One region of the Nitrogeniibacter aestuarii genome, then DNA from elsewhere that is predicted to be linked to it. Evidence: riboswitches for the same ligand, from Rfam matches in the RefSeq annotation. Region 1 holds a riboswitch; each other region holds the start of a gene.
The links. Region 1 has a riboswitch for cobalamin ahead of J0W34_RS03450 (TonB-dependent receptor). Riboswitches for the same ligand answer to the same signal wherever they lie in the genome.
Positions count from the first base shown of each region.

Region 2: it holds a riboswitch for cobalamin, as region 1 does, so the genes downstream of both, bluB (5,6-dimethylbenzimidazole synthase) here and J0W34_RS03450 (TonB-dependent receptor) in region 1, are expected to answer to the same signal.
Region 3: it holds a riboswitch for cobalamin, as region 1 does, so the genes downstream of both, J0W34_RS08260 (energy-coupling factor ABC transporter permease) here and J0W34_RS03450 (TonB-dependent receptor) in region 1, are expected to answer to the same signal.
Region 4: it holds a riboswitch for cobalamin, as region 1 does, so the genes downstream of both, J0W34_RS13915 (cobaltochelatase subunit CobN) here and J0W34_RS03450 (TonB-dependent receptor) in region 1, are expected to answer to the same signal.

Region 1 covers NZ_CP071321.1:721,935-729,509, reverse strand. Annotated here, with positions in the region: gene J0W34_RS03455 (FecCD family ABC transporter permease) at 1-140, opposite strand, end outside; gene J0W34_RS03450 (TonB-dependent receptor) at 203-2,149, opposite strand; cobalamin riboswitch at 2,267-2,497, opposite strand; gene cobU (bifunctional adenosylcobinamide kinase/adenosylcobinamide-phosphate guanylyltransferase) at 2,557-3,114, shown strand; gene cobT (nicotinate-nucleotide--dimethylbenzimidazole phosphoribosyltransferase) at 3,167-4,201, shown strand; gene J0W34_RS03435 (adenosylcobinamide-GDP ribazoletransferase) at 4,211-4,981, shown strand; gene cobC (alpha-ribazole phosphatase family protein) at 4,966-5,514, shown strand; gene J0W34_RS03425 (tyrosine-protein phosphatase) at 5,569-6,231, shown strand; gene msbA (lipid A export permease/ATP-binding protein MsbA) at 6,302-7,575, shown strand, end outside.
Region 2 covers NZ_CP071321.1:1,375,061-1,382,635, reverse strand. Annotated here, with positions in the region: gene J0W34_RS06345 (phosphoglycerate kinase) at 1-537, shown strand, start outside; gene J0W34_RS06340 (diguanylate cyclase domain-containing protein) at 712-1,908, shown strand; gene pyk (pyruvate kinase) at 1,992-3,437, shown strand; cobalamin riboswitch at 3,483-3,669, shown strand; gene bluB (5,6-dimethylbenzimidazole synthase) at 3,712-4,455, shown strand; gene fba (class II fructose-bisphosphate aldolase) at 4,566-5,630, shown strand; gene J0W34_RS06320 (gamma-glutamylcyclotransferase family protein) at 5,694-6,104, shown strand; gene J0W34_RS06315 (DUF3422 family protein) at 6,179-7,468, shown strand; gene J0W34_RS06310 (MBOAT family O-acyltransferase) at 7,552-7,575, shown strand, end outside.
Region 3 covers NZ_CP071321.1:1,772,441-1,780,015, reverse strand. Annotated here, with positions in the region: gene urtE (urea ABC transporter ATP-binding subunit UrtE) at 1-579, shown strand, start outside; gene J0W34_RS08280 (PEP-CTERM sorting domain-containing protein) at 713-1,306, shown strand; gene J0W34_RS08275 (MauE/DoxX family redox-associated membrane protein) at 1,400-2,149, opposite strand; gene J0W34_RS08270 (DUF3592 domain-containing protein) at 2,554-3,015, shown strand; gene J0W34_RS08265 (hypothetical protein) at 3,031-3,243, shown strand; cobalamin riboswitch at 3,292-3,492, shown strand; gene J0W34_RS08260 (energy-coupling factor ABC transporter permease) at 3,807-4,436, shown strand; gene cobM (precorrin-4 C(11)-methyltransferase) at 4,433-5,227, shown strand; gene J0W34_RS08250 (sirohydrochlorin chelatase) at 5,224-6,114, shown strand; gene J0W34_RS08245 (precorrin-8X methylmutase) at 6,118-6,795, shown strand; gene J0W34_RS08240 (cobalt-precorrin-5B (C(1))-methyltransferase) at 6,804-7,575, shown strand, end outside.
Region 4 covers NZ_CP071321.1:2,986,774-2,994,348, forward strand. Annotated here, with positions in the region: gene J0W34_RS13885 (TolB-like translocation protein) at 1-632, shown strand, start outside; gene J0W34_RS13890 (hypothetical protein) at 642-1,676, shown strand; gene J0W34_RS13895 (TetR/AcrR family transcriptional regulator) at 1,683-2,285, opposite strand; gene J0W34_RS13900 (carboxymuconolactone decarboxylase family protein) at 2,431-2,988, shown strand; gene J0W34_RS13905 (hypothetical protein) at 3,063-3,263, shown strand; gene J0W34_RS13910 (tautomerase family protein) at 3,295-3,498, shown strand; cobalamin riboswitch at 3,560-3,811, shown strand; gene J0W34_RS13915 (cobaltochelatase subunit CobN) at 3,921-7,575, shown strand, end outside.

The DNA of each region.
Region 1 (7,575 bases):
AGGCGAAGCTCGCCCAGCACCGCTGCATCCAGACCCGATGCCTTTCCAGCAACAAATGCAACAACACTTTTAAACGAAATATCGACCGATCCAGCCATGAGAGCCGCCACCAAGGCGGCCGCACTGACGAACACCATCATCAGCATCAACCGAGGGATCGACTTTCTGAACACCACTTCTTCCCCGATCAGGCTGCCACGTCTCAGAAATCTGCCTGGACACCAATGCGCCACGTGCGCTTGAAGTCCGTCGGGTAAATGGAATCATCGCGAGTCCAGATGCCGTTGCGGGCCTCGAAAAGATTGTTCACACCCAACGTAGCCATCAAACGTTTTGCACCTAGCGCCTTGACTTCGTATCGGTAAAGAACATCCGTTGAATTGTAGGCACCTTGCTTCTGATTATTGTTGTTTTCGAAGTCACCAATGGCCCATGTCTGGCTACGCCAAGTATGCGTAAGCCGGATGTTGGAACGCTCAGAAAACTGCCAATCTCCGCCAATCAGCAGACCATGAGTTGGAACGCCGGGGAGATCTTTGCCGTCGTAGGCGCCATTACCACCATCTTCTCTGTCGATCTTGGCGCGCACCCACGTGTAATTCAGTACACCTGCGACAGTCTGGGTCAGTTGCCAATGGTCCTGAAACTCAAATCCATACTTATGCGACCGATCAAGATTGGTATTTGTGAAATTACCTTGATCGTAGTAGATCTCGTTTTTTAAGCGTGCGTGAAATACATTAGCCTTGATACGGTGTCCTGCTCCAGTCCAATGCGTTCCAAGGTTAAACGTCTTGACTTCAGCCGGCTCGATGAACCCGTTGAAATTGGCGACTCCCGTCGAAAAGTTCGTTCTGAAGAATCGGTCCACGTCCGGCGCCTGATACGCACTGTTGTAGTTGGCAAATACGGTCCACGCGTCCGTGATGCCGACGTTGGCGCCGATATCCCAAGCGTACAGTTTGTGGTCATCTGAAATTCCCACTGCGCCGAGCGGTTTGTGCGAATAAGAGACGACTTCCCGACGCCCACCTGCCGACAGCGTCAGAGCTCCAAGGGTTGCATTTGCCTGGATATACGCCGCATCGTTTTTCTTTGCCGTTCGCGCGCGGTTGCTTAAAGTCATACGCTCTGAGTCATTCGACTGCCAGCCCACAACAAGTTCCAGCGGACCAAATGCACCGTGCGCACTAATTTCGTCGTACGTTGAATCGACTTGGGTGGCGTAGCCCGAATTGACGAACACGGAATCACGTTCCAACTCGCTATGGCTATATCGCAGCTTTACCCCGTCTGCTAGCTCGAATTCAGCGCCCAGCCCCCAAACATCTTCACTCACCTGCTGCCAAGTGTAATCGCTTCCGGTGTCCTGAGCCGGATCGCGACGAAACTCCGCATTCGTCAGTTTGCCCACGTAGCGCGTATCAAAATACGTGTGAGATGCCTTGGCCTCCAGTTCGAGTCCGTCAAGAGGTTTGCCAGATAACGCCGCACGCCAAGTATTGCTTTCGGATTCGTTTGTATGCCCAGAAGAATCGGGATCCTTCGCGCCATCTGTTGTGGCGTGGTCGAGCGCGGCAGAAACACTCAATCGCTTGTGAACTGCCCCCACTGAGACAGATGCACCGCGGGAATCATCACTACCCAAATACCCCGACACACTCGCCCCGCTTCGGGGTTTGGTGATGATCTGAATCGACCCCGCCATCGCTCCGTCGCCATAAATCACAGAGCCGGAACCCTTCGTAATCTCAATTCGCTCAATATCGGAGAGCGGAATGCTACCCACCAGCTGAGGGGTCATGTCGATATTGTTCATGCGCCGACCGTCAATCGAGATGACGACATTCTGATAGCCGTCCCCGAGCCCGTACCCTCGCACGTCGATAGCAGGCGCCATGGAATTCCCGTATCTCGGCCGAACCTGGACTGAGGTGTTGCGTGCCAGATAATCAAACAGACTCGACGCGCCAGAGCGCTCAATATCCTCTCGCGAGTGAACCTCGGTCGCGAAAGTGGCATCGGCATCCTCGGTGGCAATCCGAGAGGCGGTAATCACCATTGGCTTTCCGCTAGAGTCAGCGAAAACAGAAGCCGGTAGCACAATGGGAACAGCCGCGACTGCGGCCACAACAAAACGGATATTCAAGAGACTCTCCCTGACATGCACGGCGTCCCCGCCGGACATGCGTCGCAGTGGTGAAAGCGCGAGGGGAGCGATTCATGTCAAGGAAATGGACATGCTTCAGCCGCACCCCGCGGCACTTCCGTCATGAGGCTCCAGGCCGGTATCCGGGCTCGTGGCTGCGAACTGGTCGCTCAGTGCATCGCCTTCCCGGGTCCTTGGACCCAGTGGCGGTGGGATGCACCTTGATGCCACTTACCGTTGCGGGGGCAGCACAGGCATTGCGTGCCACATAAGGGCGGCGCTCACCTGTTTCCCGATTATCCCTTGGGTGTGGATCACCCGACAGGCACCTGAAACAACAATTGCCCGAATTCCGGGCAAGTCCGCGATAATACATGAGTTTTTCTTCTTTTTGCACTGCAGGATCCATGACAACCGAACTGATTCTGGGCGGCGCCCGCTCGGGCAAGAGCCGCCTGGCCGAACAGCGAGCCATTGCCCACGGTGGTTGCGTCACGGTCATTGCCACCGCCGAGGCCGGCGACGACGAAATGGCGGCACGCATTGCGCGCCACCGGGCCGATCGCCCGGTGCACTGGCACGTCATCGAAGCCCCCATCGACCTCGCCGGCGCACTGATCGAGGCCGCAAAGCCGGACGGCTGCGTCATCGTCGACTGCCTGACGCTCTGGCTGTCCAACCTGCTCACCCGGGACCCGGTGTCACTCTCGGCACCCCATCCGGCCGACCATGAACCCGGCTGGCAGCGCGAACTGGATGCACTCATCGACACACTGCCCGCACTGCCCGGTGACATCATTCTCGTGGCCAACGAGGTGGGTCTCGGCCTGGTACCCGAGAGCGCACTCGGCCGCCTGTTCCGCGACGAGGCCGGCCGGCTCAACCAGACGGTGGCCGCGGCTTGCGATCGCGTCACCTTCGTCGCCGCAGGCCTGCCACTCACCCTCAAGGGCAGCGCGGCCTGACCCCGCTGGCGTGCTACCATCGGCGCCATTCACGCGCCCCGGATACTCCGTGATGAACATCGCCATCACCCCGCTGGACGACACTCAGGTTGCCAGTCTCCAGCACAAGATCGACACCAAGACCAAGCCGCTGGGCTCACTGGGCCGGATCGAAACCCTGGCCGCTCAGCTGGGGCGCATTCAGCAGACCGATTCGCCCAGCCTCTCGCGCCCTCACGTGGTGGTGTTCGCGGGTGATCACGGTGCCGCCAAAGCGGGCATCTCGGCCTATCCTCAGGATGTCACCTGGCAGATGGTCGAAAACTTTCTCGCAGGTGGCGCCGCCATCAACGTCTTCGCGCGACAGGCCGGCGTGGCACTGCGGGTGGTCGATGCGGGTGTGGCGCACGAGTTCGGCAAGCGCGAGGGGCTGATCAACGCCAAGATCGGGGCAGGCACGGCCAATTACCTCGAGGCGCCGGCCATGAGCGGCACCGATCGCGACAAGGCCATGGCCTACGGCCGACAGCTGGCACACACCCTGGCCAAGGCCGGCTGCAACGCGATCGGCTTCGGGGAAATGGGCATCGGCAACACCGCTTCGGCCTCGCTGATCACCCACTGCATCGTCGATATCGAACTGCCGCTGGTCATCGGCCGTGGCACGGGTCTGGACGACGCCGGGCTGGACCTCAAGAACGCGCTGCTCGCTCAGGCGGTCCGCCGTGGCGGACGCCCGTCAAATCCGCTCGACGCACTCGCCGAGTACGGTGGCTTCGAAATCGCGATGATGACCGGTGCCATCATGGGCGCGGCCGAAAAGCGCATGGTGATTCTCATCGACGGCTTTATCGTCACGGCCGCGCTGCTGGTGGCCCATGCGCTGATTCCGCACATCACCGACTATTGCGTCTTTGCCCATCGCTCGGGCGAGCCCGGCCATGAATTCCAGCTCATGCACCTCAACGCGGTGCCCCTGCTCGATCTGGGGCTGCGCCTGGGGGAAGGCACCGGCGCCGCACTGGCCTTCCCGCTGCTGCAGGCCGCCGTCGGCTTTCTGGCCGACATGGCGAGCTTCGATTCCGCTGGCGTCAGCGACAAAGGCTGAGCCCGCCAGGTGCGCTACCAGCTGGAACTCTTCTTCACGGCCCTGGGTTTCTTCACACGCATTCCCGTGCCTGGCTGGGTGCCGTTTTCCAGCGAGCGCCTGAACCATTCAGCGCGCTATTTCCCACTGGTCGGCATCATCGTCGGCCTGGTGGCCGCCGCCGTGTTCTGGTTCGCACGCCAGTGGTTGCCGTCCAGCCTGTCCGTCATCCTCTCCATGGCGGCCACCGTACGCTTGACCGGCGCCTTTCACGAAGACGGCTTCGCCGACACCTGCGACGGTCTGGGCGGCGGCTGGGAAAAGACGCAGGTCCTCGAGATCATGAAAGACTCGCGCATCGGCAGCTACGGCACGGTGGGCATCGTGCTCATGCTGCTCGCCAAGGCCGCGGCGCTGGTGGAGATCGCCGCGCACGGTGCGCAAGAGGCCATCGTGGCCATGATCGCGGCCCATGCGCTGTCGCGCTTCGCCTCCACCAGCCTGATCCACACCCTGCCCTATGTGCGTGAAGACGCCACCAGCAAGTCCAAGCCCCTGGCCCGTCAGCTTTCGAGCATGGAGCTGGCGATCGCCGCGCTCGGTGGCCTGGCCCCCATGCTGCTGCTCGGCTGGGTCGAGGCGCTGGGTGTTGCCGTCGCGGTACTGATCGTGACCTGGTGGGCGGCACGCATGTTCGCGCGTCGCCTCGGCGGCTATACGGGCGACTGCCTGGGCGCGGCACAGCAAGGCACCGAACTAGCCACTTACCTCGGAATTCTCATCGCATGGAACTCTATCTGATCCGCCACCCGCGCCCGGATGTGGCGCCGGGCATCTGCTACGGCCGCTCTGATGTCGGCATCACCGAATCCGCCCGTGATGTCGCGGCGCGGCTGAAGCCGCACCTGCCCGTCGCCTTCCACCTGCACGCCAGCCCGCTGCAACGCGCGCGCCTGCTGGCGGATGAGCTGGGCAGCGCCATCCTGGACGATCGGCTGATGGAAGTGGACTTCGGCGACTGGGAAGGCCAGAGTTTCGAGTCCATCGGCAGCGCCATCGACGATTGGTCCAAAGACCCGATGAACTTCCGCCCCCCCAATGGCGAAACCCCGCTGGAGATGGCGCAACGGGTGCGCCAATGGATGGAGCAACAGCTCGACCCGGAGGCCGACGCCCACGTGATCGTCGGCCACGGCGGGCCGCTGCGGGTGATCGCCGGCCAGCTGCTCGGCTTGCCTCCTGACCGCTGGCTGGCCCTCGATTTCGCCTGCGGCCATGTCACGCGTCTGGACGTGCACGGCTGGGGCGTGATGCTCAAATGGTTCAACCGGTAAGCACGCGACACTCCGGTATACTTCCGCGATTGTCTTACTGGCGGCGAGCGCCCCGTGTCCTTTGACCTGAACAAACCCTCGGGCCGCTTCCTGGCCTGGCTGAACATGCACGTGGTGGACCACGGCGCCATCCGCACGGTCTACAACAACCTGTACGACCTCGGTGGCGGCATGTACCGCAGCAGCCAGCCCAGTCCGGCCCAGATTCGCCGCTACCACCGCAAGCTGGGCATTCGCACGATTCTCAATCTGCGTGGCGAGAGCGAGTTCGGGTCTTACGCGCTCGAAAAGGCTACATGCCGCGAGCTGGGTATCGCCTTCCACGATGCCAAGCTGTTCTCGCGCGGCGCCCCCAGCCGCGAACGCATCCATATGCTCAAGCAGTTCTTCGAGACCATCGAGTATCCCGCCCTCATGCACTGCAAATCGGGCGCAGACCGGGCCGGCATCGCTGCGGCGCTCTATCGCATTCTGCATCTGGGCCACCCGGTGGCCGAGGCAACGCGTGAGCTTCACTGGAAGTACGGTCACTCGCGCACCGCGAAAACGGGCGTGCTCGACTTTTTCCTGGCCAGCTACGTGGCGTTCAATGCGCGCACGCCCATCGATTTCATGACCTGGGTGGACACCGTGTATGACGAAAAAGCGCTGAAGAAACAGTTCCGCGCCGACGGCTGGTCCAGCCTGATTGTCGATAAAGTGCTCCATCGCGAATGAAGATCCCGCACAGAAACGCACGCGTGTCGTCGGCACGCACCTGCCACGCTCACATCGCGGACCTCACCCCATGAAAGAAGGGCTCGCACTCTACAAGCGCCTGCTGGCCAGCATCCTGCCGTATCGAAAGGTGGTTGGCCTGTCGATTCTCGCGATGGTCGTCACGGCATCGCTCGAACCCGTCCTCCCGGCATTGCTCAAACCGCTGGTGGACGAGAGCCTGATTCAGAAGAACCAGACCGCCCAATGGCAAGTGCCGCTGCTCATCATGGTGGCCTTCATCGCCAAGGGCATCGCGGACTACGCAGCCAGCGTCTCCAGCCAGTGGATCGCCCTGCGGGCCATCACCGACCTGCGCCAGCAGGTCTTTCAGCACCAGTTGCACTTGCCCCTGTCCGCCCACCAATCCACCTCGCAAGGGCGCATGCTCTCGCGCATCCTGCACGATATTCCGCAGGTGGGCGCGGCGCTCTCCAACGCCTGGATCGTGATCATTCGCGACACCATGGTGGTGATCGGCCTGACCGGCTACCTCGTGTGGACAGCATGGGAGCTCACCTTGCTGCTGCTCGTGGTGGCCCCGCCCATGGCCTTCATCATCCGCAAGGCAAGCACCAAGCTGCGCGGAGGCAACCGCAAGGTGCAGGCCACGACCGGGGTGATGACCGGCGCGGTGAGTGAAACCATTGCCGGCGTGCGCGAGATCAAGCTCTTTGGCACCCATGCGCACGAAGACCGGCGTTTCGCCAGCATTGCCGAACGCCTCCGGAAGGAGTCGATGCGCAACGTCCGCATCGCCTCGGCCAACGTGCCCATCGTGCAGATGGTGGCGGCCACGGCGGTGGCACTGGTGATCTGGTTTGCCTCGGCACTGTCGGCCGAAGACCGCCTGACACCAGGCGCCTTCGTGGCCTATGTGGCTGCCATGGCGATGCTGTTCGAGCCGATCCGCCGGCTCACGAGCGTGAACAACACCATTCAGAAGGGGCTCGCCGGCGCGCAGAGCATCTTTGAACTGCTGGATACCCCGGCCGAGCCGGATACCGAAACATGCGACCGCCCGCGCGCCCGCGGCGCCCTTCGCTTCGAAGACGTGCGCTTTGCCTACCCGGGTCAGGACGAACCCGCACTGGCCGGCATCACGCTGGATATTCCGGCGGGCAAGACCATCGCCCTGGTGGGTGCCTCAGGCAGCGGCAAGACGACCGTCATCCAATTGATCGCACGCTTTTTCTCGCCGGACAGCGGACGAATCCTGCTCGATGGTGAGCCGATCTCGGCATTGCCGCTGGGCTGGGTACGCTCCCAGATCGGCTGGGTGGGTCAGCAAGTGGTGCTGTTCGA
Region 2 (7,575 bases), 650 kb from region 1:
GGCGGCATCGCCAACACCTTCCTGCTGGCCGCCGGGCATAACATCGGTGAATCGCTGGCCGAACCCGAAATGGTCAAGGAAGCCAAAGAGGTCATGGACATCATGGCCGCCCGTGGCGCCGAAGTCCCCCTGCCCACCGACGTGGTCGTGGCCGACGAGGTGTCTGCGCTGGCCCGTGCCAACCGCGTCGCCATTGATGACGTGGCCGATCACGACCGCATTCTCGACTTTGGCCCCAAGAGTGCCGCCAAGCTCGCCGACATCATCGCTCATGCCGGCACCATCGTCTGGAACGGCCCGGTCGGCGTTTTCGAGTACAACCAGTTTGCCGGTGGCACCAAGATGATGGCCTCGGCCATTGCCCACTCCGAAGCCTTCTCAATCGCGGGCGGCGGTGACACGCTGGCCGCGATTGCCAAGTTCGACATCGCTGGCGACGTGGGTTACATCTCCACGGGTGGTGGCGCCTTCCTCGAGTTTCTCGAAGGCAAGACCCTGCCGGCCATCGAAGCACTCGAAGCGCGCTTCAACGACTGAAGCCGGTTGTGTTCGCGCACACGTGATGAAGGGCGGCCCCGAGGCCGCCCTTTTTTATACGATGTCCTGATGGCGCTGCACGACCATCCCGCAAGGGCAAAAATCGCTCAAACATGATGCGGACGCGCCGTTGAGACATTATCGATCAGTGTAGATCGCGCCTAACATAGATTCATGCCCATCCCCGTCAGTGCTCTGATCGCTTCCCCGCGACGCCTGCTTGCGGCAATCCTCCTGTTCGTGGCACTGGACCTTTCCGTCCTCGTCACCAACCTGTGGATCGCCCATCAGGTGGCTGAGGATGCTGTGGCCATCAACATGGCCGGGCGCCAGCGCATGCTCTCCCAGCGCATGACCAAATCACTCTTGCTGGCCGCAAACTCCAGCGCCCCCGAGCATGCCGACCTCGCCGCCGAAGAGTTCATTTCGGCTTACTCCCTGTTCAATCAGACACTTGAAGCCTTCGCTCACGGTGGCCAGACACTTGGCGGCGACGGCAAGACGGTGCAATTGCATGCCGTCGACGGCGCCGCCAGCGAGTACATCGCCGAAGCCCGCCGCCTGCTCAAGCCGCTCACCGTGCAATTGGTGGATCACGCGAAGACGGACGCTGTGTGGGCACCAGCCGCCACCTACATGGTCAGCACCAACGTTGAAATCCTCCAGCTGATGAACCGGCTGACCTCCCGCCTGGAGCACGATTCCGTCCAACGGACCGAGCAGCTTCGCGTCATCCAGACGCTCGCGTTCCTGCTCGCACTGGGTAATTTCATCGCCATCGTCATCGGCCTGACCCGCCGCCACAAAGAGATGGAGAACGAAAAAGAGCATTGGCAGCAACTCGCTCGCCACGACGCGCTCACTGGCCTGACCAACCGCAAGGGGTTTTTCGAAGCCGCGGAACGGGTCCTCAGCCGCGCTCAGCGCGAATCGGAGTGCGGCGCCCTGTTCCTGCTCGACCTCGACGGCTTCAAACCCATCAATGACACCCTCGGCCACCCGATCGGCGATCATGTACTGAAGAACTTCGGTGATCGCCTTCAGAGCATCGCCCGCCAATCGGATGTGACAGCACGGCTCGGAGGCGACGAGTTCGTTCTGCTGTGCCCCGGCCTTCAGGGCGCATCGACCATCGACAGCGTGTGCGAGCGCATTGTTGACGCGGTGCGCAGCGTCGGCCCCATGTCGGTGAATGGAAAGTCGCTGGGCGTGAGCATCGGCGTCGCACATTACACGCCCGACAGTTACGACATCAACGCCCTGATTGCCGCAGCAGATCGAGCCATGTATGAAGCCAAGCGCAGTGGCAGCAACCTGTGGCGCACGCAGGTGACGAATTCCGCAATACCCAAGGACGCTCAGTCGCAATGACGCTCGGCGTGCGCATCACTGACACATCATCGCGCTAGAATGCGAGCAGCCAGAGAAATCACAATAAATCGAGAGGAGTCCTGATGGCTCGCCACACCAAGATCGTTGCCACCCTCGGCCCGAGTTCGTCTGAACTGCCCGTCCTTGAACGGATGGTTCATGCCGGCGTCGATGTGGTCCGCATGAATTTTTCCCACGGCACGGCCGAAGACCACATCGCACGCGCCGAAGCCATTCGCGAGGCCAGCGCACGCGCCGGTCGCCCGGTCGGCATTCTGGCCGACCTGCAAGGGCCCAAGATCCGCGTCGGCAAATTTGCCGAGGGCAAGATCACCCTCAAGGAAGGCGCAGATTTCGTCCTCGACGCCAGTTGCAAGGAAGGCAACAACCAGACCGTCGGTCTGGACTACCCCGACCTGCCGAACGATGTGGGCCCCGGTGACATCCTGCTGCTCGACGACGGGCGCATCAAGCTGCGTGTCGAAAAGGTGCTGGGCTCGGCCATCCATTGCCGGGTCAAGGTGGGCGGTCTGCTGTCCAACAACAAGGGGATCAACCGCCAGGGCGGTGGTCTGTCGGCGCCGGCACTCACGGCCAAGGACATGGACGACATCCGCACCGCGGCCAAGATCGGTGTGGACTTTGTCGCTGTCTCGTTCCCCAAGAGTGCGGCGGACATGTACATGGCACGTCAGCTACTGCGTGCCGCCGGCGGGAAAGCCCTGCTGATCGCGAAGATCGAGCGCGTCGAAGCCTGCGCCAACCTCGACGAGATTCTTGACGCCTCTGACGGCATCATGGTGGCGCGTGGCGATCTGGCCGTCGAAGTCGGCGATGCGGCCGTGCCCGCCTTGCAGAAAAAAATGCTGCGCGCCGCACGCGACCGGAACAAGCTGACCATCACCGCCACCCAGATGATGGAATCGATGATCACCAGCCCGGTGCCCACGCGCGCCGAAGTCTCCGACGTCGCCAACGCCGTGCTCGACGGCACCGACGCGGTCATGCTCTCCGCCGAAACCGCCGCCGGCAACTACCCGGTCGAGACCATCGAGGCCATGTCGCGGGTGTGCCTCGAGGCTGAGAAATCCAACGAAGTGACGCTTGAGCGCGACTTCCTCGCCCGCACCTTCACGCGCATCGACCAGTCAATTGCCATGGCGGCCATCTGGACGGCGTACCACCTCAAGGTCAAGGCCATTGCATCGCTCACCCAGACCGGCTCCACCGCGCTGTGGATGAGCCGGCTCAATTCCGGCGTGCCCATCTACGCGCTCACCCCGGAGAAAGCGGCCCGCAACCAGATGACGCTGTACCGGGAGGTCTATCCGCTGCTCATGTCGCAGACCCATCAGGATCGCGACGTGCTGCTCTGGGAGGCCGAGCAGATCCTGCTCGACCAGGGGGCGGTGGAGTATGGCGACCTGATCGTGCTGACCATTGGCGAACCCATCGGCTCGAGCGGCGGCACCAACACGCTCAAGATCGTGCGCGTGGGCGACCACCCGGCACCGGGCGTCGCTGACTGAACGCATACCACCCGAGGGCTGCAGTTTTGCTAGACTGCGCCCCGAATCGTTAATCGACCTTCCGGTGCCCGCCATGGCGGGAGAATCGGGAATGCGGTGCAGGGCTGAGCCCGATTCCGCAACGTGCCCAACGCTGTGAGGGGGACGCCGGCGACCACGATGCCACCGCAAGGGAAGGCGTCGCCGGTGGATGAACCCGAGTCAGAAGACCGGCCGGAAGGCACCTGAAACAGCAAGGCCCGGCTGTTTCCCACACGCTTGATCAAGGGGAATCATGCAAGCGTCCAGCCCTCGCGCGCCCGCACTCGATGCGACCGAACGCGCCATCATCTATCGCAACATGCTGTCGCGTCGCGACGTGCGCAGCCAGTTCGTCCCCGACCCGGTGGACGACGCCCTGCTCGCCCGCATTCTCACCGCAGCGCATTTTGCGCCCTCGGTGGGCTTCATGCAGCCCTGGAGCTTTGTGCTGGTCAGACGCGACGCCATCAAGCAGCAGGTGCATGACGCTTTCCTGACGGCAAATCACGAAGCTGCCGATATGTTCGAAGGCGCTCAGCGCGAGGCCTACAAAACGCTGCGGCTCGAAGGCATTCTCGAGGCGCCGGTCAATCTGTGCATCACCTGCGATCGTGATCGTGCCGGGCCGGTCGTTCTCGGCCGCACCCATCAAAAAGCCATGGACCTCTACAGCACCGTGTGTGCCGTGCAGAACCTGTGGCTGGCCGCCCGCGCCGAGGGATTGGGGGTGGGCTGGGTGAGCATCTTTCACAAGGCCGCCATTCGCGACATCCTCAAGCTGCCCGAGCGCATCATGCCGGTCGCCTATCTGTGCATCGGCCATGTGAGCCACTTTCTCGACCAGCCCGAACTGGAGAAAGCCGGCTGGCGACAGCGACTGCCCCTGGAGGATCTCATCCACTTCGACCAGTGGGGGGGTGAGGACAGCGACGACGCCTTGCGCGCCGAGGTGCGGGCTGCGCAGGCGCTGGCAACAAATGGTTGCCCTCCATTGTGATGCGTCGCACCACAACTTTCATGCAAGCGCGTTAAAATCCCAAGATTGCATTGCGGCACTGCGACCGCAACCCCAACGAACAACCCAACAGATCATCTGGAGAGACTGTCATGCCGCTCGTATCCATGCGCCAGCTGCTCGACCATGCTGCCGAAAACAGCTATGGCCTGCCCGCCTTCAACGTGAATAACCTGGAGCAGGTTCAGGCCATCATGGAAGCGGCCGCCGAAACCGACAGCCCGGTGATCATGCAGGCCTCTGCCGGTGCGCGCAAATACGCCGGCGAAGCCTTCCTGCGTCATCTGATCGATGCAGCGGTCGAGTCCTACCCCAATATTCCGGTGGTAATGCACCAGGACCACGGCCAGTCGCCTGCGGTGTGCATGGCCGCCATGCGCTCCGGCTTCTCCTCGGTGATGATGGACGGCTCGCTCATGGAAGACGGCAAGACACCATCCTCCTACGAATACAACGTCGATGTGAGCCGCAAGGTTGTCGAGATGGCCCACAGCATTGGCGTGACGGTCGAAGCCGAACTGGGCTGCCTGGGCTCGCTCGAAACCGGCATGGCTGGCGAAGAAGACGGTATCGGTGCCGAAGGCGTACTCGATCACAGCGCCCTGCTCACCGACCCGGATCAGGCCGCCGACTTCGTCAAGCAGACCGACTGCGACGCCCTGGCCATCGCCATCGGCACCAGCCACGGCGCCTACAAGTTCACCCGCAAGCCCACGGGCGACATCCTCGCCATCGAGCGCATCAAGGCCATTCACGAGCGCATCCCCAACACCCACCTGGTGATGCACGGCTCCTCCAGCGTGCCCCAGGATCTGCTCGAAATCATCCGCCAATACGGTGGCGACATGAAGGAAACCTACGGCGTGCCGGTCGAGGAAATCGTCCAGGGCATCAAGTACGGCGTGCGCAAGATCAACATCGACACGGATATCCGCCTGGCCATGACCGGCGCCGTGCGCAAGTTCTTCGCCGAGAACCCCTCCAAGTTCGACCCGCGCGAATTCAACAAGCCGGCCCGTGAAGCGGCCAAGCGGGTGTGTATCGACCGCTACGAAGCCTTTGGTTGCGCCGGCATGGCCAGCAAGATCAAGCCGGTGTCGCTCGAGAAGATCGCCGCCCGTTACAAGGCCGGCGAACTCAAACAGGTCGTGCGCTGACACAGCGCCTGATGAGACATCACAACGGCATCTCTCGGGATGCCGTTTTTCATGGAGTGCCTCATGACGCACTGCTTCACCTACGGCTCGCTGATGTGCGAGGACATCTTCACCGCGGTCACCGGCCTGACGCTCAGCCCCCTGCCCGCTCAACTGGCCGGCTATACGCGTCATCCGGTCATCGGCACCGACTACCCGGGCATCCAGCCGGCCGAAGGCAAATCCGTGCCGGGCATGCTGTATCTGGATGTCCCTCATGACGGTCTGGCTCGGCTTGATCATTTCGAAGGTGACGAGTATCTGCGCGAACGCGTTCAGGTCAGGTTGAGCGACGGTCGCATCGAAAGCGCCTGGGTTTACGTCTTTCATCCCGACCAGCGCGAGCGTCTGGCAGCAGGCGACTGGGATTTCGAGCATTTCCTCGCCGAAGGCAAGGCCCGGTTCCTGCAGCGGCACCCGCCCGCACCGCTGTAACCCCGGTCGTCACCGTCTGTTCGACGCCTCGACAGCCTGTTACATTAGGTGCCCCGCCCCGACTGACCTTTGCCATGTCGCTGTTCGAAGAACATCCGCTCCGTCAGGCGCTCAACGACGAAGTCCACGCGCGCCCTTCCGTACCGCTCTACGGCCCCACACGTATCAGCTATCTGGCGTTCGTGCACGTCAATGGCAGCAGTGATGCGGAACATCACCATCTGGAGCAACTGGCGCAGCAGCTGGGCATTGCACTGCCCCCCACCGGCAAGGGGCACGTGATCATCGACGCTGGCGATTTCCGTCTCAAGTGGGAGCGCCACAACGAGTTCTCCAGCTACACCTTCTACCGGGATGTGGCCCCCGCCGAATCCGAGGACACCACGGCGCTGCTGACAGTACCTGCGGCGTGGCGCAAGGCGATTCCGGGGCAGGTGCTGGTCGCCACGCACCTGCACGTCCTCGATGCAAAGACCCACCCGCCCGAGGCCCGGGTCGCCGAGCTCAAGGACCCGTCGCAGATGTGTGTGGTCTCGCGTTTCGCCGGCAACGCCGGCTGGATGTTCTCCGACTTCAAGATCCACGACGGTTTTTCACGCATAACCGTCATCGACGAGAACCTGGAACGCCGCCAGGCTGGTCGGAATGTGCAACGCCTGCTCGAAATCGAAACCTACCGTTCCATGGCCTTGCTGGCCTTTCCGGTCGCCAAGGCCATCAGCCCGCTGCTGACCGAGGCCGAGAATGAACTGGCCGATCTCATGGACGCCATGGGCCGGGCCGAGACCCACGAGGACGAACGCGACATCCTCACCCGCCTGACGCGCCTGTCCGCCACGGTGGAACAATCGGTGGCGCGGACCACCTTCCGCTTCGGCGCGGCCGCGGCCTACCACGGCCTGGTCAAGCAACGCACCGCCGAGCTGCGCGAAGTGCGCGTGCCCGGCTTTCCGAACATTGCCGATTTCATCGAACGACGCCTGGCCCCTGCGCTCAACACCTGCGCCGCCATCGCGCGCCGACAGGAAGACCTCTCCGCCCGCATTGCCCGTAACAGCCAGCTGCTGCGAACCCGGGTGGATATCGAGCTGCAGCAGCAGAACCAGGGCGTGCTGACCCAGATGAACAAGCGCGCCAAGCTCCAGCTACGCCTGCAGGAAACAGTCGAAGGCCTGTCCGTCGTCGCCATCACCTATTACGCGTCCCAACTGGTCAATTACCTCTCCAAGGGCGCAAAACCTCTCATCAAGCCATTGACCCCCGACGTCATCACGGCCATCTCGATTCCGGTGATCGCGCTGATGGTTGCGCTGGGGCTGAGGCGAATGAAAAAGAAAATTGCCGCCGCTGAGGCGCACGAATAACACTTGGGGGCGTGATTCGCTTCATTGACGAAGCCCCTTGCACTTGGGATATTCCCGGCTTCATCTTTTCACGCTGACGTCCGATGCTTTTTACCAGCGCAGCCTTT
Region 3 (7,575 bases), 1.1 Mb from region 1:
TTGCTCAAGACGCTGATGGGCCTGGTCCCGAGCAAGACCGGCTCGATCACCTTCGAGGTCGATGGCAAGACGCACGACATCACCAAGGCGCCCTCCTACGGCCGGGTCAAAGCCGGGATCGGTTTCGTCCCGCAAGGTCGCGAGATCTTCCCGCGCCTGACCGTGGAAGAGAACCTGCAGATGGGCCTGGCCACCTGCCCCGCCTCCGCCAAACTGCCGGATCGCATCTTCGAGATGTTCCCGGTGCTGCTCAAGATGATGCGCCGTCGCGGCGGCGATCTCTCCGGCGGCCAGCAACAGCAGCTGGCCATCGGCCGCGCCCTGGCCATGGGCCCGCGCCTGCTGATCCTGGACGAGCCCACCGAAGGCATCCAGCCCTCGATCATCAAGGACATCGAGCGCGCCATCCGCACCCTGGCCGAAACCGGCGAGATGGCGATTTTGCTGGTCGAGCAGTACTACGACTTTGCCGAATCGCTGGCGGATCACTACCTGCTCATGGAGCGCGGCGAGATCATCATGCGCGGCCGTGGTGACGAAATGCAGGCGCATGGGGTGAAAGACGCGCTGTCGGTGTGAGTGCTCGGGATCACGGCGGAGATGGTCGCTTACAAAATAAAAACGCGCTTCCAGCGCAAAGGCGCGAACACCCCTGTTGCATATTCCATGCGAATGAATATGCTTCTCGCTTTACCCTCCGCCGGAGCCTCCGATGCGCCTCGCCCTTCTCGCCGCCACCTCCCTGTTCAGCCTGTCCGCGCATGCAGTTGTCGTCACCAATGTCATCTTCGACCCCTGGCCAATCACTGAGGACATCGTCACGTTTGAGTCCGTGACAGCCCCTTCATCCGTCAATGGCCTCGACGCCATCACCGATGGCGTCAAGCCGGACCCGGGGAGCAGTTGGCAAAGCCAGACGTGGTGGACCGACAGTTCGGCCGAGATCCACTTCACGCTCCCCGGCCTTTACCAGCTCGGCAACATCGGTCTTTTTCACGACAGCAACGACGACTATGCCCTCTATGCCAGCGCCGATGGTCAAGCCTGGGATCTGTTGGCCAGCTTCCCCGCGAGTAATGCGGCCAACGATGGCATGGTGTCGGGCTACACCTTCCCACTCTTCAATGCGCCGGCCTATCGCGAACTCAGATTGACCGCTTCGGGCGGCGATGGTCAGTACGGTATTGGCGAGATCGCCGTGACTGGTGTCTCGGCGGTCCCCGAAGCCAGCAGCGTTGCAATGATGCTCACCGGCCTCGGGCTGCTCGGCGCCGTGGCCAGAAAGAAACAATACCCAAAGCAATAGCGCGGGCCTTGCGCGCGTCGGCGCGTCTGAGCATCGGCATCACGTAAAAAAAGCGCCCGAGTGGGCGCTTTTTTCTGCGTTGGCCATCCGTATTCAAATGAGCCCACCGAACAGCATCCACAGACCCATTCCCAGCATCGCCAGGTTTTCGCTCAGGGACACGGCGCCGAGCGGCACGTTGCTGTCGCCACCCACGCAGGCGCACTTGAGTTCCCGCTTCTCGATGTACACCGCCCGGTAGACCGAGTACGCCCCCTCGCCCCCGATGAAGATGGCGGTCAGAGCGACCGGGACCATCAACACGCCCATGGTCGGCCAAGCCAGCATGCCGATCGCCACTGCGGCCTCCGCAAATGGGTAGACATAGGCGTATGGCACCCAGCGGCGCGCCAACTGGTCGTAGCCGAGAAACTGGTTGGAAAACGACTCCAGATCGCGCAGTTTCAGCACTGACAGAATCAGCATCGACAAGGCCACGAACTGCACGATCCACATGATCGGGAAAAAGCCGCTTGCATGCCCGAACTGCAAGGCCATGGCGCCCAGGGCGGCAGTGGCAAACACGGCGATGACCGGGGTGTAAGTCGTACCGTCATCACGTTTCGTGGTCAGGCCGAAGCGCTCTCGAAGAGCGTCGTATCCACCCACCCGCTCGCCGCGGATGAAGGTCTGAGGTGTCGTCTTGACATCGTGCTCCGCCTTGAAGGCCTCGGTCTCGTCGCGAGATGTCAGCAGGTGGTCTTCAACCTCGAAGCCTTCGCGTTCAAGCAAGGCCTTGGATTTGAGGCCGAACGGGCACAGGTGCTCGTCGGTCGCCATTCGATAGAGGACAGCGGTGGTCATGAAAGCCTCCTTCATGCATGCGATGCCGCGCGGGCCCGTCTTGCCGTGAGCCACTGGTGGCGCCGCATTACTTGATTGGTTCACAAACATGATGACAAGAGGCGCCCTGCCTGGCTGTAGGAAAAGCCCGTCAGAGGTTGTCGGAATGCTCGGTCGATTCGGGGTGGGCACGAGCATGGCGCCCTCTATATGCGCCCGGACGCCCCTGAGAAAGTGCGGCTTCGTCCGATCCCGAGCAGGTTGGCGGATGAGCTTCCGTCTGCCAGGGCGCGGCACAAATCAATGCATCGCCCGCGTCGCGTCTCGCCGCCGATTGTGACCAGGCGTGTCGCCATCGCAGCAACATATAAGGACAATGGCATAATTCGACCCCTGTTACAGCCACCCTTCACGGAGCCGGAAAGATGCAAGTCATCAAGATCGTCAAATTCGTATTCACTCTGGTCGGCGCTCTGGTGCTGGCGCTCAGCGCGTACCTGTATCAGGACACGCGCATCTTTGTCAGTGAGGGCGAACACGGCACCGGCACGGTGATCGATCTGCTGCGGTCGGGCGAAGGCACCTATGCCCCACGGGTGAGATTCGAAACACCCGAGGAGCGCGTGGTCGAGTTCACCTCCAGCACCAGTGCCAACCCGCCTGCCTACGAGGTCGGCGAGGAGGTCGACGTCATCTACCCGGCGGATCGCCCGGTAGATGCGCGAATCAGCGGATTCATGACCCTGTGGGGAGGCGCACTCATCACCGGCATTCTCGGTGCTGTATTCTTCCTCATCGGCGGCGGCATGATCGTTTACGGCCTGCTCCGGAACAATCGCAAGGCGTGGCTGGAAAAGCACGGGGTCGCGGTGAAGGCACGTTTCTAGCAAGTCGAACGCAACATGGCGCTGGAGGCTAACGGCCGTCATCCGTTCAGGATCAGCGCCCAGTGGAAAGACCCCGCCACCCAGCGGATTCACATTTTCCTGAGCGAGAACCTGTGGTTCGATCCCAGCGAATATCTGGCCGGTCACGAGACGGTCACGGTGCTTGTCAACCGCGACGACCCGCGCAAACATCACATGGATATCTCCTTCCTGCCGAGCATGGCCTGAACGCGTTGCACACAAGACACCGCTTGCCATTCTCCAGCCAACTGGCATAATGGCGCCTCGCTTTCAGGTGCTTGGCATAAGTTCTGCCGAGTGAAACGGGAAGTCGGTGAAAGTCCGACACTGCCCCCGCAACGGTAAGCGAGTGAAAGCTTCGCGATAAGCCACTGTGCCCATGGCATGGGAAGGCGCGAAGCCCGAGCATCTGCTCCACTCGCAAGTCCGGAGACCGGCCTGACAGCATCGGTGCGACATTGCGGCGGGCAATGCGAGCAGGCGACCGGCACTCCTTTCCGGCTTCCGCCCGCCCGTATTCCATAAGCATGTCGTGATTTTGAACTGTGCGTGCGGGTGAGCACGCGGAGTACGCCATGCCGTCAATCCGCCCGGTCGCCTTTCGCGACCTGCAACGCTTTTCCCTCGTTCTCACGAACGCCTCACATCGTCGTCGCCCATCGCCTCCTGCGATCAGGCCCGTCGCGGCGTGCGCACGCCCCTGCCTTTCCCCACGGACCGGTCGCTGAACGCGCCCGGTCCGCGTCGTTTCATCCACTCAAGGACTCATCATGCACATCGAACCGGGCATGCTCGCCCACACCAAAACCGTCGTTGCATCCGTCGTGGCCGCCGGCGTTCTCGCCCTTCCCCTGCGCAACGCCTTGCTGCGCCCTGCGCTGCTGCTACGCACCCTGCTGGCAACCTGCTTCTTCACCCTCTTCATGCAGGCCTTTCATTTACCCGTGGGCGCGTCGGAGCTGCATTTCGTCGGCGCCATACCCATCTATCTCACGCTGGGGTTTGCACCCACTGCACTGGGCTTCGGGTTCGGCCTGCTGGCCCAGGGCCTGCTCTTCGAACCCGCGGATCTGGTGCATCTGGGGGTCAACACCTTGTCGCTCGTCGTGCCGCTGATGGTCGTCCATCGCCTCTTCGGCAGCGCCCTCGCCCGCCTCGACGTGCGCACCATCCTCAAGCTCGACGCTACCTACTACGCCGGGGTCACCCTGATGGTCGGCTTCTGGCTGTCCATGGCCGAGGTGGCTGTCCCGCTGGGCGCATGGGCGAGCTTCACCGCCTCGTACCTCGCCATTGTCGCCATCGAACCGCTGGTCACCTACATCACCGTCAATCTGCTGCGCCGCCATGCCGATCATCCGGCAGTGCGCATGTGCTTCGACGTGGCCCGGCGCTCATGAGCGGGACGGTCTGGTTTGTGGGGGCCGGGCCGGGCGACCCCGAGTTGATCACCGTGCGCGGACGCTCGTTGCTCGAGCGCGCTGGCGCAGTACTCTATGCCGGCTCGCTCGTTGACCGGGCGGCGACCCGCTGGACGCCCGATGGCTGCGAGATTCGCGATTCCAAAGGGATGACGCTGGACGCCATCTGCACCTGGCTTATCGACGCGGCCTCGTGCCATGAAACGGTGGTTCGTCTGCAGACCGGCGACCCCGGTCTGTACGGGGCTCTCACCGAGATAAGCCGCCCGCTCGATGCGGCCGGCGTTCCCTGGGCAGTGGTACCCGGCGTCTCCTCGGCGATGGCCTCGGCCGCCGCCGCCGGTGAAACGCTGACCCTGCCCGAAGTGACGCAAACGGTGATTCTCACCCGGGTGGCCGGGCGCACGCCCATGCCTGAGGGCGAATCCCTGGCCGAACTGGCGGCCCATCACTGTACGCTGTGCCTCTTCCTGTCCATCACCCTGCTCGATCAGATCCAGCGCGATCTGCGCACTGCCGGCTGGGCCGAAGAGGCACCGATGGTGGTCGTGCACAAGGCCAGCTGGCCGGGCCGCGAGACGGTGGTGCGCGGGACCCTTGCCGACATCGCCGAGCGCTGCCGCGCCGAGGGGATCGACCATCAGGCCATGGTCATTGCCAGCCCGGCGCTGGGGGCGCGGCACTGGCCCGACATCGCCCGCAGCAAGCTCTACGACCCCGATTTCAGCCATCGTTTCCGCCGCGCGCGGACGAGGGAGATTCAACAATGAACAACGACACCACCATCCTGCTCGTGGGCCATGGGTCGCGCAATCCCGCCGGCAATGCGCAGATCGAACACTTTGCCGAACAATGGCGTGCCCGCCAGCCGCACTGGCGCATTGTCATCTGCTTCATCGAGCACGCCGATATCCTGCTCGATGACGGGCTCGACCGGGCGGCCGACAGCGTCCAGCGCGTGATCGTTCTGCCGTTCATCCTCAATGCCGCCGGCCACGTGAAGATGGAGCTGCCCGCGGCCATCGCGCGTGCGCGCAAGCGACACCCCCATGTGCGCTTCGAGTGCGCCCGGCATCTGGGCATGGGCCCGGCGGTGCTCTCGGTGCTCAAGGCCCAACTGGCCGCCCAGATGGCACAACTCGATCATCCCGATCCCAAAACCACCGGCGTGGTCCTGCTCGGTCGGGGCTCGTCAGACGCGGGGGCCAATGGGGAGCTGGCCAAGATGGCACGCTGGATGTTCGAGGACAGCGACCATGAACTCGTGGATCTGGCCTTCACCAGCATCACCTGGCCACGGCTCGAAACCGTGGTGCAGCGTCAGGTACGGCTGGGCATGACCCAGGTGTGCGTGCTGCCGGTGTACCTGTTCACCGGCGTGCTGATGGACCGCATCCAGGCCCAGGTGGCGCGGCTTCGCCACCAGTACCCGCAACTGAGCATTGCCCTTGGCACCCACTTCGGGTTCGACGAGGGCATCTTCGCACTGGTCGATCAGCGCGTGCGTGACCTGGGCGGTGACCAGGGCTTGCTCGAATGCGATGGCTGCAAGTACCGCCGCGCGGCCGAGGCCGAGCACCTGCACGATCACAGCCATACACACCTCCCCGCGAGCCACGGACACATGCACGTGCACGCCCACGTCAATCACGCCTGAATCATGCAGACCAACATCGTCACCGAACAGCTCACGGCTGCCGGTCGGGCCATCGAGCACGACTCCTTCGCCATCATCGATGCCGAGGTCGGCCCCCATGCCTACCCCCCCGAGCAATGGCCGGTCGTGCGCCGCATGATCCACGCCAACGCGGATTTCGAGTTCAACGGCCTCACCCGCTTTCATCCGGACGCGATCGACGCGGCCCTGCGGGCCATCAACGGCGGCCATAGCCGCATCGTTGCCGATGTGGAGATGATCTGCGTCGGCCTGTCGCCATCGCGCCTGGCACATTTCGGACTCGACACCCACCAGTTCATCTCCGATGCGGACGTGATCGAACAGGCCCGCGCCGAGGGCACCACGCGCGCCGTCCAGGCCATGCGCAAGGCTCATCGCCGGGGGCTGCTCGACGGCGCCATCGTGGGTATCGGCAATGCCCCCACGGCACTGATCGAGGTGGTCCGCCTGATTCGTGAAGAGGGCGTACGCCCGGCCCTGGTCGTCGGCATGCCGGTCGGTTTCGTGTCCGCGGCCGAGTCGAAGGCGCTGATGACGCAGATCGATTCGGTGCCCTGGATCGTCATCGACGGACGCAAAGGCGGGTCCACCCTGGTGGTCGCGGCCCTCCACGCCCTGCTGGCACTGGCCGAAGCGCGTCAAGCCGCGACCCGCACGTGACAGGCACCGTGGCAGCCACACCGGAAAAAGTCCGTAAAGGCGATGCGCGACGCAATCGCGGTCAGCGCACGGGATATTCCACCGGTGCCAACGCCGCCGCGGCCGCCACCGCCGCCACCCTGGGGCTGGTGCTCGGCCGCGTGCCCGAGATGGTCGAAGCCACCTTGCCCAACACCACCCGGGTGCGTTTTGCCATCACCAATGGCTGGGTGGGCCAGGATCAGGCCGGTGCCGTGAGCATCAAGGACGCGGGCGATGATCCCGATGCCACGAACGGAGCGCATCTGACGGCCGTGGTCAGGCGCATGCCCGATGGCGCCGGGCGCGTCGATCTCAAGGGCGGCGACGGCGTCGGCACGGTCACCCTCGACGGGCTCGGCCTGACCGTGGGCGGGCCGGCCATCAATCCGGTGCCCCGACGCAACATCATCGAGAACGTCAGCCTCGCCGGCGCGCCCTTGCTGGCCCGGGGCGACAGCCTGGAAGTGACCATCTCAGTGCCCGGCGGCCAGGAGATGGCGAAGAAAACCCTCAATGCCCGCCTCGGCATCCTGGGCGGCATCTCCATTCTCGGCACCACCGGGATCGTGCGCCCCTACTCCACCGCGGCCTTCCGCGCCAGTGTGATCCAAGCGGTCGAGGTCGCCGCCAATCAGGGTCAGGACACCGTGGTGTTCACTACCGGCGGGCGCACCGAGAAATGCGCCATGCGCAGTTTTCCGGCACTGGGCGAGGTGTGTTTCGTGCAGATGGGCGACTTCGTCAAGGCCGCCTTCACCG
Region 4 (7,575 bases), 2.3 Mb from region 1:
TGCTGTTCCAGTCGGCAGGCCTCGCACGCGACGAGAACGGCTACCTGCTCGCCCAGAGCCACAACAGTATCCAGATCCTCGACATGGACACCGGCACCATCGAGCCGATTCTCGACAACGACGCCTTCGACTATCTCAAGCCACGGGTCGACGCCGAGGGCAATCTGCTGTTCATCCGCCGCCCCTACGAGATCCCGCGCTACAAGGCCGAGAACGCCATCACCGATGTGCTGTTCTTCCCCTTCCGCCTGCTGCGCGCGCTGTTTCACTACCTCAACTTCTTTTCGCTCATGTATTCGCGCAAGCCGCTCACCAGCGCAGACAACCCGAGCGTGAAGGCCGACATCAAGGACATCCTGCTTCAGGGCAAGCGCATCGATGCCGAAAAGGCGCTGCGCAACGAGCGCCCGGTGCACGGCATTCCCTCGCTGGTACCGTCGAGCTGGGAGCTGGTGCGACGCAGCCGGAATGGCGACGAAACCGTGCTCGCCACCAACGTGGCCAGCTACGACCTGGGCGCGGACGGCGTCATCGTTTATTCCAACGGTCGCGGGGTGTTCGTGATCGAGCCCGATGGCAAGGCCGCTCTGGCGATGAAGGGCGATCTGGTGGCGGAAGTGGCGGCCGGATAAGTCCGCTCAATGCTGTCTCGACTCAGATCGCTGTTTCGCCCTGAACCCGCGTCGCCCGCCGGCAAGGTGCGCGTGCTTGAGGAAAATCCTCCGCACGCAATCGGTCATTCGTACCACTCCAGTCTCGACTTTCTGGATGTACTTCAATGCCACGAGGGACTCCCGGCGCCTGACTGGCGTCGCGTCATGGCATGGCTCGATTCGGGCGAAGCACACGGCTCGATCGCTGAACGATGGCCAGAGATCCAGCGCGCCTGGGCGCTTCACTTGCGTCAAGCCCTGGGGCCGGCATACGAGATCAGCGAGCTCGGCAGCACGCTGCTCGTGAGCACGCTGCCGGCCAGACAACGCGACATGCTGCTGACATTCGTCGAAAAATCCCAGCAGCGGATTTCGCGATTGCTGCATGGCATTGCCAGGCGGGCAAACGGTGCCCTGACCCTCGTTTTTGTCTTTGAGGACCAGGAAACCTATTACCGCTATGTCTCCCGGTATTACCCTGACTGCGGCGAGTTTGCACTGAGTGGCGGCATGCACATCAACGATGGGTGCAGCCATTTCGTCACGGCTCGTGCCGACCTGACCTTGATCGAGCCCGTCATCGTTCATGAGCTGACCCATGCGCAAGTGACGCATCTTCCCATTCCGGCCTGGCTCAACGAAGGGCTGGCGGTGAATTCTGAAAGACGCCTCACACCGACACCCGCCGAATTCACGCCCGCAGAATTTCACGCGATGCATGCAGCGTACTGGTCACCTGAGACGATTCAGGATTTCTGGTCCGGCCAGGCGTTTCACGCTTCGGGAGAAGAGAACCGGCTCGCCTACGACCTGGGACAACTCCTGACGGCACAACTCTCGCAAGACTGGGACGCCTTCGCCGCCTTTGCGAACGAAGCGACGATGGCAGACAGTGGGCACGCCGCTGCGTTGGCGCATTTCGATCTTGATCTCGGAGAAGCGGTCCGGCTGATGTTCGACGCCCGACCCGATGAGGGCTGGTCACCCAGACCCGCTTCGTGGGGACAGCCCTCAAACGCTTGAGCTGACTCAAGCCCCCCGGGCAATCGCCAGCACGGCCCCCCGCGCCCGCTCAAACGCACCCAGGTCGTTCGACACCTTGGTCATGAGCATGGCGCCCTGCATGAGCGCCAGAATGTTCTCGGCACGACGTGCGTTGTCGCCCTCCGGGATTTCCCCCTGCGCGACCGCCCGATCGAGCGTCTGTTCAAGATAAGCCCGCTGCTCGGCAAAGATGGCGTCGAGCGTGGTGCGGATGTGTTCGTCCTGCCGCGCCATCTCCTGCCCCAGGTTGCCGAAGGGGCAGCCCAGCACGCCGCCCTTGGCGTCGGCCACCTCTCGCTGGAAGCCGATCATGCCGTCAACAAAGGCCTCCAGTTGCACCAGGCCGCTGCCTTCCTGGCCGAATACGCCGTCAAATAAACGCGCTCGCGCCATGGCCCAGAATGACTCGATGGCAGCCACGGCCAGATCCGTCTTCGACTTGAAGTAGTAGTAGAAGCTGCCCTTGCGGGCATCGGCACGCTGACACACTTCGTCCACGCCCGTGGCCTGGAAGCTGCGCTCCCAGATCAGGTCAGAGGCGGTGTGGACCAGTCGGTCCCGGGTATCCAGTGTTTGCGCGGCGCTCATGGCTTTTCCGGTGGGGTTTTCATGGGTGTAAGCCTATTGCCAGTTGACCGGTCTGTCAATTGAAGCTAGCTTGTTGACTGACCGGTCAAATACAAGCTTCTTCCCGAGCTTCTTTTTCCCCCTATGCAACCTACTGGAGCACCCCATGAGCCTTTTCACTCAACACACCGAAGCCACCGCCCCCGCCGAATCCGCTGCCATTCTTGCGCAGGTGAAAGCCCGCTACGGCTTCATCCCCAATCTGGCGGCCTACCTGGCCGAATCGCCTGCTGCACTCGGTGCCGTGCTGAGCCTGGCCGGCGCGGTCGACAAGAGCAGCCTCACCCCGCAGGAGCAGCAGATCGTCCAGCTCACCATCAGCGTTCTCAATGGATGCGGCTACTGCAAGACCGCACATACCGGCATGGGCAAGATGGCCGGCGTCGATGAAGCCACCATCAATGCCATCGTCGGCCTCACGCCGCTGCCCGATGCACGCCTGAACGCCCTGCGCGACTTCGTCCAGAAAGTGGTCGAGGAGCGCGGCTGGGTCAGTGAGGCCGAGGTCCGCACCTTCATGGCCGCCGGTTACACCCGCGCCCATGTCTTCGATGTCGTCCTGGCCGTCGCCAACAAGGTGCTGACCAACTACACGAACCACATCGTCGGCACGCTGGTGAACGAAGAATTCGTTGCCATGGCCGAGGGCCGGATCGCCGCCTGATTCCCGATTGTCACCGCCGTTGCCGGCGCTCACTGCCTACGGGCGCCGGCCTTTTTCTGCTGCAGGAGCCCCTCATGAGCCTCAACACCACATCACGCCCGCGCGTGTTTTCCATCCCGGCGGCGCAGCCCGTCCCCTGCCCCGAATGTGGCGCCACGACCCTGGAAGTGGCGCGCGGGCGCTTCGGCCCGATCCGTCAATGTTCAAGCCCCTTCTGTGCCTACTGGTGGTCGCCGCCTCCCGACGCCCCCCAGAGCGCCAAAACCGATCGCTAACCCCCACTCGTCCACACCGGAGGTCATCCACATGCCCTACGTCAACATCAAGATCACCCGCGACGGCGCCACGCCAGAACAGAAAGCCGAACTGATCGACGGCGTCACCCAGCTGCTCCAGCGCGTTCTGGACAAGAACCCCGCGACCACCATGGTGGTCATCGACGAGGTGGACCCCGACAACTGGGGCATCGGCGGCGAATCCATCTCCATGCGCCGCGCGAACACGCGTTGACACCCACGCGCACAAACACACGCTCATGAGCCCGACGTTGACTCCCCATGCCAGCTTGATAAGCTAGCCGGCGTTTTCAGGTGCTTGCGCGTGTCGGCCATGTGCGAGTGAAACGGGAAACGGGTGCGCTCATCGAGCAATGCCCGTACTGCCCCCGCAACGGTAGGCAGATTCAGCCCCTTCCGCCCGGCCTCCCCGGCCCGGCAGCCACTGCGTTCAAACGTGGGAAGGCGAAGGTGGCGGTCGAACCGGTGTTTCACCGGCTATTCGACGATCTGTGAGTCCGGAGACCGGCCTGAGACCCAGGAGAAAGTCATCCAGGCGGGGCGCCGTGGACACGATCGTGCCATCCCCTTTCCCGGCGGCTTTCATCGAAAACCCAATGATGTCCGGGCGGGTGCGCGCGGGCGGGATGGTCTCTCATGTCTTCGATGTTGCGCTCGTGTGGCGTCCTCTGGCAGTGCCTGTGTCTGGCGCTGTGTCTGCTTTCCTTGGCGCCACGGGCCCACGCGGACGATCTTGGCGTACTGGCCATCGTCTCAGACCGCTCGGCCGCCACGGTGGTCGCCGGCGCACACCAGTTGCTCGACGCGCGCCCCGCCCAAGGCGTTCAGGTGCGCTCGCTCTCGCAACTGGCCCGCATGGACGACGCACAGCTTCAGGCGCTTGTCGCCAGGCACGATGCCGTGCTGATGCTGGCGGTGTTTGGCGAGTCCGTCGAACGACTGCTCGCGCTCAAGTACCGGAAGGACCAGTTGCGCTTCGTGTTGCACAGCGACCGTCGCCTGCTCCCCTTGCAGCACGACCGCTACGGCAACATCTTTGCAAGCGGGCTACCGGCACAGGTTGTCGACGAAAAGATGGCGCTGTTCTCGCCAGAAGCACTCGCCGCCGCCAGGACGCAGTACCCGCAGTACGCGCACTGGCTGCAGGCCCGGGCCTACTGGATCAACCGATCTGCCGACAATGCGGCCAGCTTGCTCAACATGATCTCCAGCGGCGGCGAGCGACAGGCACCGGTGAGACCGGTGCCGCCGGTGCGCTATGCACTCCACGGCGATCACGGCCCGCGCTGGCTGAGCGCGCCTGAACTGCTCGGGCAGGCCGACCCGGCACGCCCCACCCTGTGGCTGCTCGATCACGACACCGGCGATCTGTCCGGCGAATGGGCGCTGCACGAGCGCCTGTGCGACGGCCGGCCGTGGCAATGCATTTCGGTGCTGGCGGCCTGGGGCGAACCGAGCCTGGAGGCCATTCACACCATGACGCGCTTCAGGGCGACGGCAAAAAGCGCGATGGCTGTCGTCGCCGTGCAGGATTTCGTGATCGGTGGCGGCGAGCATCGCGAAGACGTCACCGCCTTGCTGACGCAACTGGACGTGCCCGTGCTCAAGGCCCTGCGCCAACGCGAACTCACCGAGGCCGAATGGCGTCTGTCGAACGAAGGCGTGCCCGCCGAAAAGGTGCACTACCGCCTGGCCATGCCCGAGTTGCAGGGCATCAGCCAGCCACAGGTGCTGGCGGTCTCCGAACCCGAGCGGCTCGATGAGCGCACGGGTGCGAGCGTGGCGATGAGTCATGTGATCGATGGCGAAGTCGAACGCCAGGCCCGCCGACTCGAACGCTGGATGATACTGCAGACCCGCCCCAACGCCGACAAGCGGGTGGCCATCGTCTATTACAACCACCCACCGGGCCGCCACAACATCGGCGCCGACAACCTGAACGTACCCGAAAGCCTGCTGGACATGCTGCGCGCGCTCAAGGCCGCGGGCTACACCACGGGCACGTTGCCGGCCGACGGCAAGGCGCTGCTCGACCGGCTGCAGGCCCAGGGTGTCAACCTGCCGGAAGACGCCGATGCCCTGGCCGGGATGGCCCCGCATGTGGCCTCGCTCGACACGCCCACCTACCGCCGCTGGTTCGAGACCCTGCCCGCCCATGTCAAGGCCGAGATGACCGAGGGCCCGGTGGCCGCGCTTCGCGCCCTGATGCACGCACAGGCCGTCGAGATCACGGCCATCGACAGCGCCCATGAACGCGCCCCGCGGATCGACCTCCTGCGCCAGCGCATGCACAGCACCATCGCCGATCTGCATCACGCGATCGACGGCGCCCGGCACAAGGGCCGGGCCCGTGCACTCGATCTGCTCGGTCAGCTCGAAGCCGCCTACGACAGCGCGCTGAACGCACTGGCCGAACGCCAGACGCCCGACTGGCCCGCCGGTGACACCCTCGCCACCGCGCTCATCGACATGCAGATCGAAGGGATTCGCGGCTGGGGTCCGGCGCCGGGGAAAGTGATGGTCTGGCAAGGCAAGCAGCTCATCCCGGGCGTGCAGTTCGGCAACGTTTTCATCGGCCCTCAGCCGCCGCGCGGCTGGGAGCTCAATGAAGAACTGCTGCACGCCAACATGTCCTTCCCGCCACCGCACCAGTACCTGGGCTTCTACCACTATCTGAAATCGGTCTTCAAAGCCGATGCACTGATCCACGTCGGGCGCCATTCCACCTACGAATTCCTGCCCAAGCGCAGCGCCGGACTGGCGGAAGACGACTACCCCAGCCTGATCGCCGGCGATCTGCCGGGCATCTACCCGTACATCGTCGATGGCGTCGGCGAAGGCATTCAGGCCAAGCGCCGCGGGCTGGCGGTGATGGTCGATCACCTGACGCCGCCACTGGCCATCACCGAGCTGTACGACGACCTGCTGGAGATTCGCCAGCTCATCGAAAGCGCCGAGGCCACCACGGATGCACCGACCCGGCGCAAGGCGGTGCTTGCCCTGCGCGAGCGCATCGACGCGGCCGGGCTGCGCGACGAGCTCGAGGCGAGCATGGACGAAGAGCTGAAAGTTCGGGGCGTGCGCTTCGAGGAGGCGGACGACGAGATGCTGCTGCATGAAGTCGGACACTACCTCACCAAGCTGCAGGAAGACTTCATGCCGCTCGGCCTGCATGTGTTCGGCCGCACGTGGTCGCCCAAAGGCATCGACACCATGCTCGCCTCCATGGCCGACGGTGCCACGGCGGATGGCGCCTCCCACGCGCAGTGGCGGCAACACCTGACCGCATCACCCGGCGCGGAGATGACCGCGCTGCTGGCCGGGCTCGATGGCCGCTTCGTCGCCCCCGGCAAGGGCAACGACCCCATCCGCACGCCTGAAGCGTTACCGACCGGACGCAATTTCTTCGCCCTCGACGGCAGTCTGCTGCCCACCAAACTCGCCTGGGAGACCGGGGCGGCGCTGGCCGACGACGTACTCAGCGGCAAGGCTGGCGTCGCAGCGCATACGGAAGAAGTCGGGGCCAACAAGCAGGGTATCATCCTGTGGGCCTCGGACGCCGTGCGGGACGAAGGCACCATGATCGCCTTCGGCCTCAAGCTGCTCGGCGTCAAACCGGTGTGGAACAGCCGCGGCATCATCAAGGGGCTGGAGCGGCTGCCCCTGGACGACAGCCAACCCAAGCGATACGACGTGGTCTTCACCACCTCAGGTCTGTTCCGCGATCTCTACGGCCAGCACATGCTCATCCTCGACAAGGCCTCGCTGGCCGCCCTGGACGCCAGCCGCGCCACCATCGAGCACGACTACCCGGCCCTCAGTCTGGCGCTGGCCGAGGCGCTCAACCCGCTGGGTGAGTGGCAGCGCGGCGGCGACGAGCCACTGGCACGGAATCAGGTGGCCGCCAACTGGGTGGATCAGGCGCGCAAGATGCTTCAGGCCCGGCCGGAGCTGACACCCGCCGAGCTCGGCCGCCAGGCCAGCGCGCGGGTCTTCGGCATCGCCCCCGGTGCGTACGGCGCCGGGGTCAACCGCATGGTCGAGCGCTCCGGCGCCTGGCAGGACCGCGCCGAGCTGGCCGAGGTGTTCACCCGCCGCATGGGCCACGCCTATGGCGCCGGGCTGGACGGCGTACCCGCGCAGGCCCTGTTCGAAACCCAGTTGCAGGGCATCAGCCAGACCTACCTGGGCCGCGCCAGCAACCTCTACGGACTCATGGACAACAACGATGCCTTCGATTATCTGGGCGGGTTCAACATGGCCGTGGAACATCAGCGTGGCGCCCCGCCCG